One region of the Alteromonas sp. DYW1 genome, then DNA from elsewhere that is predicted to be linked to it. Evidence: predicted binding sites of a transcription regulator. Region 1 holds the regulator's gene; the other holds the start of a gene.
The links. The regulator FliA, encoded in region 1, starts transcription of late flagellar genes. The targets are predictions, from matches to a motif close to CTAAAGNTNNNNNNNNNNNNGCCGATA.
Positions count from the first base shown of each region.

Region 1 (9,445 bases):
AAAAAGCTTTCGCAAGAACTTGGCTTCCTGATCCCGCCAGTGCACATTCGAGACAATCTTGATCTCAACCCGACAACTTACACAATTGCCATGTTAGGCGTAAACGTCGGGGAAGCAGATATTAATCATGACAGCGAGCTAGCGATTAATCCAGGTCAGGTCTTTGGTAAGCTTGATGGTAAACCGACGAAAGATCCTGCCTTTGGTTTAGATGCTGTTTGGATCAAACCAGCCCAGCGTGAACATGCCCAAACATTAGGCTATACCGTGGTTGATACCGCCACAGTTGTGGCAACCCACTTGAGTCAATTGTTGACAACTAATGCCTATCAACTACTCGGGCACGAGGAAGCTCAACAACTCTTGGACATGTTAGCCAAGAGTAATCCAAAACTGGTAGAAGGGCTGATCCCTGATATTTTATCGCTCAGCACGGTGGTTAAAGTCTTGCGCACGTTGCTGTACGAAGGTGTACCTATTCGTGATATGCGCACGATTGTACAAACGTTGTGTGAATATGGTCCGAAAAGTCAAGATCCTGACGTATTAGTCTCAGCCGTGCGGATCGCTTTGAAGCGTTTAATTATCCAAGAAATCAATCACGGCGGGGCCGAGCTGCCCGTCATTACTTTGGCGCCAGAGTTGGAACAAATACTGCACAAGTCATTACAGGCAGGTGGCGAGGATGGCGCTGGTATTGAGCCTGGACTAGCTGACCGGATCCAGCAATCGCTCAGCGAGGCGACTCAGCAGCAGGAGCTGGCAGGAGAACCATCAGTATTGCTGACGTCAGGCATGTTAAGACCGGTATTATCGCGTTTCTTAAAACATGCGGTGACGGGTTTGCATGTCCTGTCCTATCAGGAAATTCCTGATGATAAGCAAATTCGAATTGTAAGTGCCGTTGGGCAATAAGCAGATAAGTGAAGTGGAGCATAAGCGATGAAAATTAGACGATTTGTCGGTAAGGATATGCGCGAGGCATTGCGTCAAGTGAAAGAAGAGCTTGGTGCTGATGCCGTAATCATGTCGACCCGCAAAACCGGCTCAGGCATTGAACTCGTTGCCGCTTACGACCCACATACACAAACACCGCCAACGTCAGCCAAAACGATTAAAGCGGAACCTCGCCAACGCACGCCAACTCTGAGTGAAATTATTGGCGATGATGGTCCGGATAGTTTGAAGCAGTTGCTTGAAAAGCAACAAGCGGCAAATGCGAAGCAGTCAGCAACGGCGAGTACCGAGCGAGAAACTACCAAACCTAATCGAGTGTCTGCGAAAGCTGAGCCTTATGCGCAGACTTATGCTGAAAAAGCGCCCAATGTGCAGGCGACACCGTCGGTAGAGAGCAATCAATCCGGTGCCGCGAACGCAACCGCTCAGCATCATGCAGACGTACCGCAGCAACTGGCGGATATGCATCAAGAATTGGCGTCGCTGCGTAACATTCTTTCATTTCAAGTCGCGGCATTGACAGAGCAACGCAAACAGTTGAAAAACCCATTGCATGGTTATTTATATGAACAACTTCAATTAATGGGAATTGAAGAATCACTCAGTGATCAATTAATCAATTATTTGCCAGCAGAAGCCAATGAGCGTGATGCTTGGTTAATGCTACTCAAATTATTAGCTAATCGAGTACACGTAGGCGGCCAGCATTTACTTACGCAGTCTGGTGTTGTCGCAATGGTTGGGCCTACTGGTGTGGGGAAAACGACAACAATCGCAAAACTGGCCGCGCGCTATGCTCAAAAACATGGCGCCGAACAGGTCGCTTTAGTGACTATTGACAGCTATCGTATTGGTGCGTTCGAGCAATTATCAACCTACGGTAAGATCATTGGTTGTACTGTTAAGAAAGCCCACAACGGTGAAGAATTGGCAAATGTTATTCATCAACTACGAAATAAGCGAATGGTACTAATCGACACTGCAGGCTTCTCGCAACGAGACGCGCGCTTAATTGGTCAGTTGCAAGAGTTATCGCGTGGGATTAACATGCCAATTAACTATTATTTGGTTGCGCAAGCAAATGCCCAATATGCCAGCCTGCAAGGCGTTGTGAATGCGTATAAAAACGTACCACTGCAAGGGTGCATATTCACAAAGTTAGATGAATGCTATTCATTGGGTGAAATGCTAAGTGTTGCTATAAACTATAACTTACCGCTAAGCTTTGTTACGGATGGTCAGAAAGTACCGGAAGATATTGCGTCTGCAAGTGGAAAAAATCTGATTTCTCTTGCAGCAAGGCTTTATAAAAAGTACAAGTTGCACCATACTAGCAACCATATAGCGGCAAATACAGCAAAAGCAGTATGATTGAAGATCAGGCTAGCGGCTTAAGAAGAATGAAACAATCACGTTTAATTAAGGTTATTGCGGTCACCGGTGGGAAAGGGGGTGTTGGTAAAACTAACATTACACTGAATACTGCTGTGGCAATGGCGAAGCAAGGGCAGCGGGTGCTGGTCTTGGATGCTGACTTGGGGCTGGCTAACGTTGACGTGATGTTAGGCTTGCGGGTCGACAAAAATTTGTCGCACGTTTTATCTGGCGAATGTACGCTCGACGAGGTGCTTGTGACTGGACCTCACGGAATTAAAATTGCACCAGCCACATCCGGCTCACAAAGCATGACGGAATTAACACCGACCCAACATGCTGGTCTGATCCGAGCCTTTAGTGAATTGAAAACCCCTATCGATGTCTTAATTGTCGATACTGCTGCAGGCATTTCAGATATGGTTCTGAGTTTTAGTCGCGCGGCACAAGATATTCTAGTCGTGGTATGTGATGAACCAACCTCACTCACCGATGCCTACGCACTAATAAAAATCCTCAACCGTGAACACGGCGTGTTCAAGTTTAAAGTCGTAGCCAATATGGTTCGTAGTGATCGTGAAGGGCGCGAATTATTTAATAAACTTTCGAAAGTCACTGGGCGATTCCTGGATGTTGCACTAGAGTTAGTGGCAACGGTTCCGTTTGATGAAAATATTCGTAAAGCGGTGCGTAAACAAACACCGATTGTTGATGCGTTTCCTGCTTCTCCAGCAGCCCTTGCAATCAGTGATTTGGCGCGTTCCGCAAGCCATTGGCCTATTCCCGAACAACCGGGCGGGCATTTGGAGTTTTTCCTAGAGCAGTTGTTAACTCGCAAGGCGGTAGGTGATAACGGGTGAGTAGTAAGGTGGCAGCATATCAACAGAGTGTCGATTTAAACGCTATTGTGGAGCGCCACGCGCCGCTAGTTAAGCGTATTGCTCACCACCTCATGGCGCGCTTGCCAGCCAGTGTGATTGTCGATGATTTGATCCAGTCAGGCATGATTGGCTTGTTGGAAGCTGCGAAAAATTTCGATGGATCCAAAGGCGCTAGTTTTGAAACTTTTGCAGGGATCCGAATTCGTGGTGCGATGTTAGACGAAATTCGCAAGGGCGACTGGACACCGCGCTCAGTGCATAAAAACAGTCGCACTATTATGGAAGCGATAGCGCAAGTCGAAAGAGAAACTGGTGGCGACGCGCGTGATGTGGATATTGCCGCTAAACTGAATGTATCTCTGGCGCAGTATCACCAGATGCTAAATGAAGTGAACGCAGGTAAGCTAGTCGCAATCGAAGATTTAGGCGTGTCTGAAGATGTCATCGGCGATGAACAGAGCAAAGGCTCCGACGCCCCCTTTGAAGATTTGATGCAAGGGGCATTTCAAAAAGCCTTGGCGCATGCAATTACGACACTGCCAGAGCGAGAGGCAATTGTCCTTTCGCTATACTATGATGAAGAATTGAATTTACGCGAAATTGGCGAGGTTTTAGAAGTCAGTGAATCGCGAGTGAGTCAAATACATAGTCAAGCAATGCTAAAGCTGAAAGCGCGGATGCAAGCTTGGCGAATGACTGAAGCTTAACAATAACAATGATAATGTTCCTCAGTGGAGGCTGTTTTGGATAAAAATATGAAAATTCTTGTTGTTGATGATTTTTCAACAATGAGACGCATCATAAAGAACCTGCTTAAAGATCTCGGCTTTACGAATATTCAAGAAGCAGACGATGGAAGCACGGCGTTACCCATGTTACAACAAGGTGACTTTGATTTTGTTGTTACCGATTGGAATATGCCGGGTATGCAGGGTATTGATTTGTTGCGCGCTATCCGTTCAGATGATGGTCTTAAGCACTTGCCGGTGTTGATGGTAACTGCTGAAGCCAAAAAGGAACAAATCGTAGCTGCGGCACAAGCCGGAGTAAATGGCTATGTGGTTAAGCCATTTACCGCTGCTACCTTAAAAGAAAAGCTCGAAAAGATTTTCGAACGCTTAGGTTAATCCAGACGGTCTTTCAACAAAAGGAGACACTGGATGCCTGATAAATCCACAGTTCCAATTTCTTTAGAAGAAGCGAAACAGCTCGTCACCTATCTTGAGGAGGGCGATCACGAGTCGGCTAATGCGATTCTTGAAGTTGCTTCTATGAAAGAGTCTATCGAGTTGTTTGCTGAAGTCGGTAAATTAACACGTCAACTCCATGACTCCCTCAATAGCTTCCAAATTGATGATCGTATCAAAGGCTTAGCGAGCGAGGAGATCCCAGACGCCCAGTCACGTCTGTTGTACGTCATTGAAGAAACCGAAAAAGCGGCTAATACTACAATGGATGCGGTTGAAACGAGCATGCCATTAGCAGAAAAACTCAATGAGCGGATCAGCGCGGTGTTGCCAGAGTGGAAAAAGCTCATGACACGTCAAATTGAGTTGGGTGAGTTTAAGACTTTGTGTGCGGACTTGGACAAGTTGTTGGAAGATGCTTCAACAGATTCAGCAAAGCTGACTTCACTGATGACTGAAGTGCTTATGGCTCAAGGTTATCAAGACTTAACTGGGCAAGTGATTCGGCGAGTAATCGAGTTGGTAAAAGAGGTCGAGGACAGTTTGGTTAACATGTTAACCATGTTTGGTGACCCGGAAATGAAGCAAAGTCCTCAAAAATCTGAGAAAAAGACCGATAACGTGGAAGCGGAAGGTCCAATTATCGATGCTGACCAACGTGATGACGTGGTAAGTGGCCAAGATGATGTCGATGACCTGTTATCGAGCTTGGGATTTTAGGAGAGCGTATTAATGGCGTTTGATGTAGACGAGGAAATATTGCAAGACTTTCTAGTGGAAGCTGGAGAGATACTTGAACAATTACAGGAGCAGCTCGTTGATTTAGAGAATAATCCTGAAGATAAAGATCTACTGAACGCGATTTTTCGCGGTTATCATACGGTCAAAGGTGGTGCCGGGTTCTTATCACTCACTGAACTCGTTGATATTTGTCACGGCGCGGAAAACGTTTTTGACGTAATGCGTAACGGGCAGCGTACGCTAACGCCTGATTTAATGGATGTCATTTTGCGCGCCACAGATGTGGTTGTGGAAATGTTTGACAAGGTTAAAGCGCGTGAACCACTTGAGCCAGCAGAACCCGAACTTATCGATCTATTACATAAACTCAGCCATCCTGAATCTCCTGATGAAAACATTTTCGATGGCGATGCCAGCGCAGCAGAACCAGCATCCGATAGTGCTGAGGAAATAGAGTTCGCTGTGGAAGATTCGCCAGCGGAAAGCAATGAGCCGGTTGCGTCCAGTGCAGATGAAGGCGGTAGCATCGACGAAATCACTGAGGATGAATTTGAAGCGCTGTTAGATGAACTGCATGGTGGTGGAGCACCTAGTGCGCCAAAACCCAAAGCAGAAGCAACACCTGCGGCAGAATCGTCATCGAGTACTTCTGGTGATGATGATATCAGTGATGACGAGTTTGAAGCGTTACTCGACCAGTTGCATGGTAAAGGTAAGTTTGAAGCGGGTAGCAAAACAGCTGAGGCACCTGCAGAGAAAGCCAATACAAGTCCAACAGCAGACGCTAGTAGTGATGAAATCACTGATGATGAGTTTGAATCTTTGTTGGATCAGCTGCATGGACAAGGCCAAGGTCCGGGAGCGAAGGCAGAGCCAGCTAAGCCGCAAGAACCAGTAAAAGAAGATAAACCTACAGCAGCGACTCAGGCACCGCCAGCGAAGTCATCCTCTGCTGGCGACGAAGCCAAAAAAGCTGCACCAGCGGCTAAGCCTGCTGCCGCAGCTAAAGAAGCGCCGGCAGCGAAGGCTCCGGCAAAACCGGCTGCGAAGAAAGATGATAAAAAAGCGGCCGCAGCGGCGCCACCTGCTGAGACCACTGTACGTGTTGATACCAAGAGACTCGACCAAATCATGAATATGGTTGGAGAGTTAGTACTTGTGCGTAACCGCCTGTTAAGCTTGGGGATTAACGTTAACGACGAGAGCATGAGCAAAGCGATTGCTAACCTCGACGTGGTAACCGGGGATTTGCAAGGTGCGGTAATGAAAACCCGCATGCAGCCAATCAAAAAGGTCTTTGGTCGCTTCCCTCGCGTTGTCAGGGACTTAGCACGGAGTCTGAAAAAAGAAATTACCCTCGAGCTGGAAGGTGAAGAAACGGATTTAGACAAAAATCTGGTTGAAGCGTTGGCCGATCCGTTAGTGCATTTGGTGCGTAACTCGGTTGACCACGGTATCGAAATGCCGGATGACCGCCAAGCCGCCGGTAAGCCTCGTATGGGTACAGTTAAACTCTCTGCATCCCAAGAGGGCGATCATATTTTGCTGACCATTGATGACGATGGTAAGGGAATGGATCCCGATAAATTGAAAGAGATTGCGATTAATCGTGGCGTGCTCGATGCAGATGCTGCCGCTCGAATGTCTGATGTCGAAGCTTTTAATCTGATTTTTGCGCCAGGGTTCTCGACCAAAACTGAAATCAGTGACATTTCAGGCCGTGGTGTTGGTATGGATGTGGTTAAAACCAAGATCAACCAACTCAATGGTAGTGTAAATATTGATTCTCAGCTTGGTCGCGGCACACGCTTAGAAATTAAGGTACCGTTAACTCTCGCGATATTGCCAACATTGATGATTATTGTTGGCGAGCAAACTTTTGCGTTACCACTTGGTGCGGTTAACGAGATCATCAATATGGATATCTCTAAGACGAATACCGTTGATGGTCAGCTAACCATGATCGTGCGTTCCAAAGCGATACCCTTGTTCTATCTCGGTGAATGGTTACGTCGTGGTAATCGACAAGTAGAAAAGGATAAAGGCCATGTGGTCGTTGTCCAAATCGGTACACAGCAAATGGGCTTTGTGGTTGATGCTTTGATTGGTCAAGAAGAAGTCGTCATAAAACCGCTTGATGCGCTATTACAGGGCACACCTGGAATGGCTGGCGCTACCATAACCTCAGATGGTGGTATCGCATTGATCCTTGATATTCCTGGGCTGCTTAAGCGGTATGCGCGCAAGGCTTTGAATAAATAGACGGTGAAATCGCTGTTTGGCTTACTGGCCAAGCAATGAATGACAGGAAACTAAATAGTAATGACACTCAAGGTGTTGGTGGTCGATGATTCGTCGTTTTATCGACGCCGGGTGCGGGAAATCCTTAATCAGGATCCAGCACTCGAAGTTGTTGCTGAAGCGAACAATGGTCAAGATGCTTTAAACAAACTAGCGACCTTTGCACCGGACGTAATTACTATGGATGTTGAAATGCCGGTAATGGATGGCATTACGGCAGTGCGTAAAATTATGCAGACCTCACCGGTGCCGATTTTGATGTTTTCCTCTATTACGCAAGATGGCGCTGAGGCGACTATCCAAGCGTTAGAGGCCGGTGCGCTTGATTTCCTTCCGAAGAATTTTGAAGATATCGCTCGCGACCGTCGTGAGGCGACCATGGTGTTGCGTTCCAAAGTGCGCGCTATCGCCAGTCGGCCAATGCGAGCGCGCGGTATATCTGCGCCGCCACTCAGTTCGCCGGGCCGTACGCCGGCGACACAAAAATTCTTTAAGTCATCCTCAGTATTAAGTGGCCCTGCAACTTCATCTCCACCGGTCTACCGCAGTAAAAACAAGCGCTATAAACTCTTGGCGATAGGCTCTTCAACGGGTGGACCCGTTGCCTTGCAGAAAGTGCTGCAGCCGCTACCAGCGACATTCCCTGTGCCAATCCTATTGGTTCAACATATGCCAGGAACGTTCACAACGGCGTTTGCGCAGCGCTTAAATAGCTTGTGCAACATTAGCGTATCTGAAGCTCAAAATGGCGATGTACTTAAGCCTGGGCATGCGTATCTAGCGCCAGGTGGTAAGCAAATGTTAGTCGAAGGTACAAGTGGTGCTGCTCGGGTCAAAATCGTCGATTCGGTTCCAGGAGAAAATTTAACCTATAAACCCAGCGTTGACTTAACCTTCAAGGCGTGCGGTCAAGTGTTCGGGGGCGACATTTTGGGTTTAATTCTCACCGGTATGGGCGCAGATGGAAAGTTGGGTAGTCAAGAGATCAAAGCATTAGGCGCGACGATTTGGGCGCAGGACGAAGCCAGTTGCGTGGTTTATGGCATGCCGCAAGCGGTTACCGTAGCGAATATTTCAGAGCGTAGCTTACCGATTGAGCGGATGGCCACAGATGTTATGACAGAAGTCAAAGGCTAACCATGAAAATCTGGACCATAGCCAACCAGAAAGGCGGTGTCGGTAAAACGACAACCACTGTAACGTTAGGCGGTATTTTGGCTGAACGCAAACAGCGAGTATTGTTGATCGATACTGATCCACATGCATCGTTAAGTTATTATTTTGGTATTGATTCTGAAGAGTTAACCAAAAGTACTTATGACATCTTTGTTCATGATGGACCATTAGACAAAGAGCTAGTACTTGATTGCTTGTGTCCCACTAAGTTAGACACCTTGTTTGTTTTGCCTGCGACGATGAATCTGGCAACACTGGATCGTAAATTGGGCGCGAAAACTGGCATGGGGTTAGTACTGACGCGTGCACTGCAGGCGGTTGAATCTGAGTTTGATTATGTCTTGATTGATTGTCCACCCGTGCTTGGAGTATTGATGGTTAATGCGTTGGCAGCGTGCGATCGAATATTGGTTCCCGTACAGACTGAATTTTTGGCCCTCAAAGGTTTAGACCGAATGATGCATACACTCGAAATTATGAGCCAGTCACTGCGTAAGACCTTTGATGCGTTAATCGTGCCGACCATGTTTGACAAGCGGGTAAACGCCGCTTTAGAGGCGCATAATACTCTGAAGCAAGAGTATGGCGAAAATACTTGGAAAAGTACGATACCGGTAGACACTCGCTTTCGCGAAGCAAGTCAGGCCCAAACACCGCTGTCCTTGTATGCACCGCGTTCGCGGGGGGCATACGCATATACCAAATTATTATTAGAGTTAGAGTCGTAATAGACCATGAGTAAAGGAAAGAGCTTCGCTAAAGAAGAGATCATGCAAGAATATTTAGACGGCTTGCTCGTCGATTTGGCTGATCCTGTCGAAGCCACGC
Region 1 is NZ_CM186038.1:2,626,682-2,636,126, reverse strand. Features, by position in the region: gene flhA (flagellar biosynthesis protein FlhA) at 1-915, shown strand, start outside; gene flhF (flagellar biosynthesis GTPase FlhF) at 943-2,328, shown strand; gene AC121Z_RS11810 (MinD/ParA family protein) at 2,325-3,191, shown strand; gene AC121Z_RS11805 (RNA polymerase sigma factor FliA) at 3,188-3,919, shown strand; gene cheY (chemotaxis response regulator CheY) at 3,956-4,339, shown strand; gene AC121Z_RS11795 (protein phosphatase CheZ) at 4,373-5,119, shown strand; gene AC121Z_RS11790 (chemotaxis protein CheA) at 5,132-7,402, shown strand; gene AC121Z_RS11785 (protein-glutamate methylesterase/protein-glutamine glutaminase) at 7,463-8,578, shown strand; gene AC121Z_RS11780 (ParA family protein) at 8,581-9,345, shown strand; gene AC121Z_RS11775 (chemotaxis protein CheW) at 9,352-9,445, shown strand, end outside.

Region 2 (9,445 bases), 540 kb from region 1:
GTAGGCTTGGGCAAAACGATTGAAGCGGCGTTGATCGCACATCAACAGATCCAAACTGGACGTGCCCAGCGCATCTTGATTGTCGTGCCTGATAGCTTGGTACATCAATGGCTGGTTGAAATGCTACGGCGGGTCAATCTGAGCTTTGCAGTATTTGACAACAGTCGCTATGCGGCGATTCAAGAAGAACAAGGACCCGCGGCCAATCCTTTTGAGGCGGAACAATTGGTGCTGTGTTCATTGGATTTTTTCACCACCAATCCAGATGTTTGTGAGCAAGCAGTCGCCGCAACCTGGGATTTGTTAATTGTTGACGAAGCGCACCATTTACAGTGGCAACCGGATAATCCCTCATTGGGTTATCAAATCATCGAGCGGTTGGCGAAAGCAACCAAAGGCGTATTATTACTCACTGCCACGCCGGATCAACTTGGCCACGAAAGTCATTTTGCACGCCTGCGTTTGCTTGATCCTGCACGCTTTCACGATTACGCCGCATTTCTAGACGAAGAGGCACACTACGGTGAACTTGCGAGTGCGGTAGAGCCGCTATTGGCGCATACTATCCCTAGTGCTGACGAGAGAAAACAATTACAACTAGTCGCGGGTGATTGGCTTACTGACAGCATGGATCTGAGCGATGCTGCAGTGCGCGAAGCCGTGATTGACCGACTGATTGACCAACACGGTACGGGTCGTGTTTTGTTCCGCAATCGCCGCGCTGCGATCCAAGGGTTTCCGGCACGACATGTCCATCCACACCCACTCGAAATGCCCTTGTTATACCAAGAGTTGTGTCAACAAAACGCAGACAATTTAGCGCTACTGTTGCATCCTGAGCAACAAGCCGAAGTGTTCGAGGAGTGGCTAAACAACGATCCGAGGGTGACCTGGCTGCTCGAGTTTCTGACCGCCTGTAAACCACAAAAAGTTCTGGTGATCTGTGCCAGTGCGGTTACTGCGCAGCAATTGGCCGAACACGTGCGGGTAAAAACCGGCATCCGGCAGACGGTTTTCCATGAGGGCATGTCATTACTCGAGCGTGACAAAGCTGCACACTATTTTGCCCAAACCGAAGATGGCGCACAGGTTCTTATTTGTAGCGAAATCGGCTCAGAGGGGCGCAATTTTCAGTTCGCCAACCAATTAGTCTTGTTTGACCTACCCATGGTTCCCGATCTGTTAGAGCAACGCATCGGCCGTTTGGACCGTATCGGCCAAACCCAAGACATTGATATTCATGTACCCTACTTTATTAATTCGTGCCAAGCAGGTTTGTTTAATTGGTATCACCAGGGCTTAAATGCGTTCGAAAAAACCTGTCCTATTGGTACCCGCGTGTTTGAAGAAGTGCATGCGCAACTGCTCGCGGCATTACTCGAACCATTGAATATTGAACGACAGCAAACGCTGCTAACCGCCACTCAGCAACTGCACCAAACCTACACACAACAACTGGAGCAAGGGCGCGATAAGTTATTAGAGATCAACGCGTCAGGGTTAGGCAAAGTAGACCCATTACTCGATGCGATTGCCGCGAGTGACGTCGCGCAGACGTTACCGAACTTTATGAACCGCTTGCTGGATGCGTTAGGCGTGCAGCAAGAAGAAAAGGACGCGCATAGCTTTGTATTAATGCCTACAGAATCTATGGTCAATCATCTACCGGGCTTGGATCACGAAGGTATGGAAGTTACTTATCGGCGTACCACCGCTACCCGCATGGAACATCTGCAATTTATCAGTTGGGATCACCCCTTGGTGCATAACGCCATGGATGTGGTGTTGACCGATGTACTGGGTAAGAGCAGCATGGCCTTCATAAAACAGCCTGAACTTCCCAAAGGGGCTTATTTTGTGCAGGCTAGCTTTACCGTTAGTGCCAAAGCACCGCGCCACCTGCAGCTGGAAACCTACTTACCTGCAACTCCCATATTGGTGACCCTAGATGCGAAGGGGCAAGAAGTCGATCTAACCCCAGAGCGCTTGTTCAGTGTTAATAAGAAGGTCGCAATGAAATTGCTCGGAGCCCTAAAGCCTGCGATCCAACAAAACCTAGAACACGCCGAACGCTTAGCGCATCAACAAGCCAATCAGATCCAACATGATGCGATTGCGGCAATGCACCAACATTTAGGTGGTGAAGCAGAACGTCTGAGTTTATTGGCCAAACATAACCCGTCTATCAGGCAGGAGGAAATTGCCTTTATTCAAGCGCAAGTAGAAACGCTAGACAGTGTGATGCAAAGTGCCCAATTACAACTCGATGCAATACGTTTATTGGTGAATAATCCCTGATGGTGCTGCTGCATTACAATCCGCCCCAAACGCCCTATTTAAAAATCGTTTATCAAGACGATGATATTATTGTGCTTGATAAACCCAGTGGCCTGCTCAGTGTTAAGGGACGTGCGGCAGCGCACTTTGATAGTGTGCAGACGCGGGTACAGCGAGTTTTCCCCACCGCCAGTGTGGTCCACCGTCTAGACATGGCCACCAGCGGACTGCTTTTAATGGCACTGAATAAGTCAGCGAACAGTCACCTATCGCGCCAATTTCAGCAGCGTAAGGTGAGTAAAACCTATTATGCGCGGGTGTATGGACAGGTAAAACCAGCACAAGGGAAGATCGAGTTACCCCTTATTTGTGACTGGCCCAATCGGCCCAAACAGATGGTGGATCACGCGCAGGGTAAACCATCCGTGACTGAATATGCGGTTGAACAACAGGACGCTTATAGTGCGCTGGTTCGTCTTACCCCGATTACCGGCCGCTCACATCAGTTGCGTGTGCACATGCAAGCAATTGGGCATGCAATACTAGGTGACCGCTTGTACGCAGAGGGTGACGCACTGCGTGTTTCTCCGCGCTTACTCCTGCATGCCACCACGCTTGAATTTGACCATCCCACACAATCACAACGGATGTACTTTACTTCTGCCCATCAATTCAGCGATGAGCCTACCCGAGACAACAACTATCAGCATCAAGGGTTTATTCGCGTTGATGGTAATGCAGAAATCGCGACTAGCGCCGATAACAATACATCCAAGTAGATCCGTACGCGAGAGTCTGGGTAATTGTGTTAAAGACCACACTAACAATTTTGCCGGTATTACTGCTTAGCCTGGCACTGGGTAGTTTTGCTGTGCGGGGGCAAGCCTTACCGAATGCCGAGCTGTTACATACTGATACCCAGAATCGTTTACCCCGAGCTGCGATAGAGACCATACTGGCTGGCACAGAGCAAGTCCCGGTCACGTCTACTCCGGCAAATCTGCCATTAACTCGGGGAGTTGCCATTATAATTAGCGATCATCTCGATGGTGTATTTGGCAACGACGGTATCAGCGTCATTGCCAGCTCGCTCAATGAGTGGGGCTGGCACACGGTTGTTTTACCCGCCCCGGTACCCAATCTAAGTAGTGAAGAACTCGCAGATCCGGCAGCCATGAACGCGTTGAGTGGACAGGTTGGATTCACCGAAGAAGCGCGAACACGATACGGACTATCCTTAAGCCAGCGCATGCAAGGGGTCGAACAGTTGGTGCAAACCGTGCCAGGTTACCGTTTAGTCATTGCTCGCGGTATTGCGGCTGCCGCTCTGCTCTCGCTGTATCAACAAGGCTCATTAAGTGAGCCTGATAGCGTGGTCATTGCAGGCCCCTTCTGGCCGAATCTAGCCTTTAACCAGCAACTCCCAAGCGATTTGGCACAAACTCCCTTTCCGGTGCTGGACATCACCAGTGAGTGGGATAATCGCTGGAGTTTGCAAACCGTTGAGGCACGTCGCAAAGCGGCAATTACTGAACTTAAACTGCATTACCGCCAACGTGATATCGTTGGCACGGTATATACTGAGCAGCAGTATTTGGCGTTAGCCAAGCACATCTACGGCTGGATCACCTATCTGGGCTGGTAAATAATCAATTAGATTTCAAACGCTTTTTTAATATTCTGCATTACAAGGCGGGCACTTCAGGTAAATTTTTAAAAGCCGTCTATACTCTTCTTATACGATTAATCTTTAGATGTCATAGGCGTGCAAATAGCATCATTTATCGACCAAAAGTCACAACAACTCATCTATTATCTCAGTGCCTATTGGCGCCGCGAGCTACCGCATGCTGAGTTAGAGCTTTTCTTTTGGGATACATTGGAAGAGTGGAGCCAAGTTGATGACCGAACGCAACCGTACAGTCAAAAGGAGCGGGTATTTTGGCACGTACTGCATCAAATGCATTATTGGCCCGAGAACAAATTGGCCAGCGACCCTATCCTGCATGATGAGCTGAGTAATTGTTTGCATTACCTGGAAGGGCGCGGTTTATGCCCCTTTGATTGTATCGGCATTCGCCCCTAGTTATAGCCCGTCAGTTTACATCGATTAACCAAGACGCCACCGTAATTTTTTGCTACCGTCTTAGCTGTTTATCTCAGCCAGTATGAGTGTGTTTTTTTGTCTACTGTTTTCTCATCGTTTATTACCGCCCTACAAAATTATCGCGATAAACGCATTCTAGCGATTTTCTGTTTTGGTATGGCCAGTGGAATGCCTTGGGTAATGATTGGCTCGGCACTTTCTGCTTGGTTAAAAGATGGTGAATTAACCCGAAGTTCTATTGGTTTATTTGGCGTTTTGTTTGCCGCATATAGTATCAATTTCCTCTGGTCTCCGTTGCTAGATAGAGTCAAAATCCCTTGGCTAACCGCGCACATGGGGCAACGCCGCAGTTGGATTTTTCTGACTCAGTGGGGGGTTATCATCAGTTGCTTCAGTATGGCCAGCTTTAATCTTAATGAGCACTTGTTTAGCATTGCGGTTGCCGGTCTGTGTATAGCGATTGCCAGTGCTACCCAAGATATTGCAATTGATGCCTTTCGGATCGATGTCATTGACAGTCACGAAAAACAAAAACTCAGCGCTGGTTCAGCCATGGCAACCGCAGGTTGGTGGACAGGTTACGGCGGTTTGGGAGCCATTCCCTTTTTCTTGGCTGACTTACCCGGCTGGCAATGGCAAGACGTCTACTACGTATTAGCTGGCGTCATGTTGCTATTGCATCTGACAGTGTATTGGATTGCCGAACCTACGACGCAACGAGAGCATGCCCAGCAACAGGCAGCGGCATATTACAGTGAGCGTCTACAGGCCAATTCAAAACGGTGGTATACCCCTGCGCTTGCATGGATTGCGGTGACCTTGGTTGAACCCTTCAAAGACTTTTTTTCCCGGAATGGCGTCAAACTCGCCTTGACCATGTTGTTATTCATTTTTCTATTTAAGGTCGGTGAAGCGTTTTTAGGGCGTATGAGTATTGTGTTTTACAAGGAAATCGGGTTTACCAATACCGAGATTGGTACCTTGTCAAAATTGCTTAATTGGTGGGTAACCATCTTTTTTGCGGTCATTGGCGGTATGGTCAATATGCGCTATGGCATTTACCGCGGCTTGATGGTTGCTGGAATAGCCATGGCCGCAAGTAATCTGATGTTTTCAGTCATTGCCGAGGTCGGTCCCAGCAAACCCTTGTTTATAGCCACGATCATCGTGGATGGCTTTACTGCTGCATGGAGCACCGTTGCCCTGGTCGCCTTTATTTCATTGTTATGCAATAAAACCTTTTCCGCCACGCAGTACGCATTGATGGCATCCTTGGGTAACTTCAGTCGAACGTTGTTGTCTTCCACCAGTGGCTTTATGGTTGATGCACTGGATGGTAATTGGAGTCTGTTTTTCATCATCACCGCGTTGATGGTCACACCAAGCTTAGTCTTGCTGTATAGCGTTAGGCATCGTATTACTGCCCTAGAACAGGCGGATAAGTAGTCGATTCGCTGAGCTAACAACACGCTTTAGTATGTTTAGCTCGAACGACAGCCAATAATGAACCAGAAACGTAAGTCCAGAGTGCGTGAACAGTCGTTTTATAAGGCTCAATTAAGATCGTTTGAAACAGCGATATTTACTTCGCTTTGGTGAAAATCTGGACCTGATTGCGGCCACCTTCTTTGGCAGCGTAGAGTGCTTGGTCGGCATCTTCTAACCATGCCAATGCGGTTGCATAATCGGTGCTAAACTCGGCAGCGCCAACGCTGATAGTATAAGAAATGGTACCGTCATCATGCGCCACTTTGACCTTCTCTGCAGCTTTACGCAGCCGTTCAGCCACATAATTGGCGTGAGAAATCGGCGTATCCGGCAATAGAATAGCAAACTCTTCCCCGCCGTAACGCCCAGCATAATCGGTTTCGCGAATGGACTTTTTGATCACGTCGGCTAAGGATTGGATCACTTTGTCACCGGCTTGGTGGCCGTAGGTATCATTCACACGTTTAAAGTGGTCGATATCCAACATGATCACGGTTGCAGCCTCTTCACTGCGCAATGATCGCTTAAACTCACGTTCAAACTGTTCTTGCCAGTAGCGACGATTAAATAACCGCGTTAACCCGTCGACCCGGCTCATCTCCTCAAGTTCAGAATTCAAGCGTTCGATATTCAGTTTGCCTAACGCTTGGTCGGTCACGTCGTAAACCATAATGCAAACTTTCTCGATGCTTTCGCCCAATGAAGCTAAAGGGAAGATCGTAATGTTTTGGTACATGTGGTTAGATGCTGAGGTAATCGGCCGGTTGGTGCTGAATTTAAACAGATACGGACGCTGCTCCCAGATCAAAAATGCTGGTGTTTGCAGGTCAAATACCGGTTGCGCTTTGCGCTCAAGCCAGGCTTTGTCAATTTCGGGGAACAATGAAAATAGATTCTGCCCAACCACAGTACTGGGTAGTTTGCCACTGTGGTTTTCCATGAATTGATTCCACATTTCCACCTTAAAATCCCGATTGATCACCACAATACCGACTTCGATGGAGCCCAACAAATCGTATTGCCAATGTAATTCGGCAACTTCTTTTGCAGAATGACTCATTCGAAACGCCCCTCGTTTACATTGATCAATCGGGTGTAGACCTGCTCCATGGCCGAACCTGGAATTAACAATAACAGATCGAATTGAATATCATGCTTTTCCAGTGAATACGCAATCTCGATTGCCATCACTTTACCCCAACGAGTAGTAGTAGATTCAAGCAGCACATCTAAATCACAATGACGGCCAAGAATAATGGGGTGATTATGACTGAATTTCACATTTAATTGTTCAGACAACGCATTTAAACAGGCACCAATCAGGATGTTTGACACATCCATTAACGCTTCAATTTCTAGCTGCTCGGTGACTTCACTGGCGTCGTACTTGAGTAACTCAACCATGCTGGCGAAGTTATTATCATTAAACAGTAGCAACGCCTCACCGGTAATGCCTGCACTGACAAATCCTTTCGACACTGCCGACAACATAGTATTGCGCTGGACTTCTGCAATCGCCATATGTAATTCATTGGTTTCCAGCACATTTACATTGGGAATGGGTAAGTGAATAAATTCACCAAACAATTTAGCTAAACTTTCACCCGCGCGCCCCATTGCCACGTTAACGAGTTCACGATAGGCATCAATCCGGTCGACAGCTTTAGCGGCCTTATCCGCCGGCTCATTAGCCGCCTGCTGACTGGCAACTTTGCCCGTGGTTTCAGGTGCTCCCGTATACACGCCGTATTGGGCTAATATGGTGGTTAGCTTTTCGTTGTCGATAGGCTTGCGAATAAAATCGAGCGCGCCTAGTGACATCATTCGACTACGCGCTTCCGGTTGGACGTCACCTGAGACAACAATCACTAACGCTGGTAGGTCGTGCTCGCGAATATATTGCATGGTTTGATAACCATCCATGACGGGCATATTGAGGTCGAGGAATAACACGTCCCCTTTACCGGCTTTGATTTGTGCTATAGCGTCTTCACCATGTTCGGCAAAACTGACCTCGACATCCCAACCATCCGGGATCGAGCGAGCCATTTGCCGGCGGGCAAATCCAGAGTCATCGCATATCAACACATTTGTGGTCATCGCTTTCCTACTAACGTCTCAAGTACGCCAATCAAATGGCTACCGGTGCTTTGATATGCGGATGTGCTTGGTAATTACACAGCTCAAAATCGGCATATTCAAAGGCAAAAATATCTTTAACCGCTGGATTTATCTGCATCGTTGGGAGCGGATAAGGTTCGCGGCTTAGCTGTTCATTCGCCTGCTCTAAATGGTTCACATATAAATGGGCGTCACCTAAAGTATGTACAAAATCACCCAATTTAAGATCACACACTTGTGCCACCATCATGGTCAACAACGCATAACTGGCAATATTAAACGGCACCCCAAGAAACACGTCGCCACTGCGTTGATACAACTGACACGATAGCTTACCGTTCAGCACATAGAATTGAAACAATGTATGGCAGGGCGGTAATGCTTGCTTACCGCGCGCGGCATTCTCTTTTGGAGATACCGAGGTATCCGGCAGCACCGCGGGATTCCAAGCACTCACAATTAAGCGGCGAGAATCGGGATTTTGTTTAATTTGCTGCACAACTTCGGCGATCTGGTCGATAACTTCACCATTTTCACCGGTCCAGCTGCGCCACTGATGACCATACACCGGCCCAAGTTCGCCTTCTTCGGTCGCCCACTCGTCCCAAATTGATACACCATTTTCTTTTAAATACGCGATATTGGTTTCGCCTTTGAGAAACCACAGAAGTTCATGAATGATACTGCGCATATGGCATTTTTTGGTAGTCACTAAGGGAAAACCCTGCGCCAAATCAAAGCGCATTTGATAGCCAAAAACACTGATAGTGCCGGTACCGGTGCGATCTTCTTTACGCACACCGTTGGCTAAAATATGCCGCATTAATTCATGATATTGTTGCATTTACTTCTTTTGACCTTGCTGTTTCATTGGACCATCGATTTGCCCGTGGCGATAACCACGCACAATCAACCAAGTGCCTAAGGCAATCATTGGAAGACATAATAACTGACCTTGCGACAATCCAAAAGAATAAAGACCCAAGTGACTGTCAGGCTCTCTGAAGAATTCGATAATGAAGCGGAAACTCCCATAGCCGAGCAAGAACATGCCCCCTATCGCGCCACGTGGCCTAGGCTTCGCGGAATACCACCAGAGGATCAGGAAAAGCACTACGCCTTCAAGCGCAAATTCATACAATTGCGAGGGATGACGAGGATAATTCCCCGCACCAGGAAAAATGACGCCCCAAGGGACATCTGTGGTGCGGCCCCACAACTCTGCATTGATAAAGTTACCCAGACGCCCTGCGCCCAGACCTATCGGCACGAGTGGTGCAACAAAATCGCCGAGGGTAAGGAAGTGCATCTGCATTTTACGCGCATACAGTGCAATTGCTGTAATGACGCCCAACAAGCCACCATGGAAAGACATTCCTCCGGTCCAGATCTTGAATAGGTATAGGGGGTCGGATAAAAACAGATCAAATTGATAGAACACTACATAGCCGA
Region 2 is NZ_CM186038.1:3,169,893-3,179,337, forward strand. Features, by position in the region: gene rapA (RNA polymerase-associated protein RapA) at 1-2,298, shown strand, start outside; partial or broken gene AC121Z_RS14310 (pseudouridine synthase) at 2,301-2,951, shown strand; gene AC121Z_RS14315 (DUF3530 family protein) at 3,083-3,922, shown strand; gene AC121Z_RS14320 (hypothetical protein) at 4,043-4,363, shown strand; gene AC121Z_RS14325 (AmpG family muropeptide MFS transporter) at 4,541-5,830, shown strand; gene AC121Z_RS14330 (sensor domain-containing diguanylate cyclase) at 5,967-6,932, opposite strand; gene AC121Z_RS14335 (response regulator) at 6,929-7,972, opposite strand; gene AC121Z_RS14340 (thymidylate synthase) at 8,004-8,837, opposite strand; gene lgt (prolipoprotein diacylglyceryl transferase) at 8,838-9,445, opposite strand, start outside.
Region 2: AC121Z_RS14315 (DUF3530 family protein) is a predicted target of FliA. The motif match lies at 3,013-3,039, and genes of this name have one in related genera.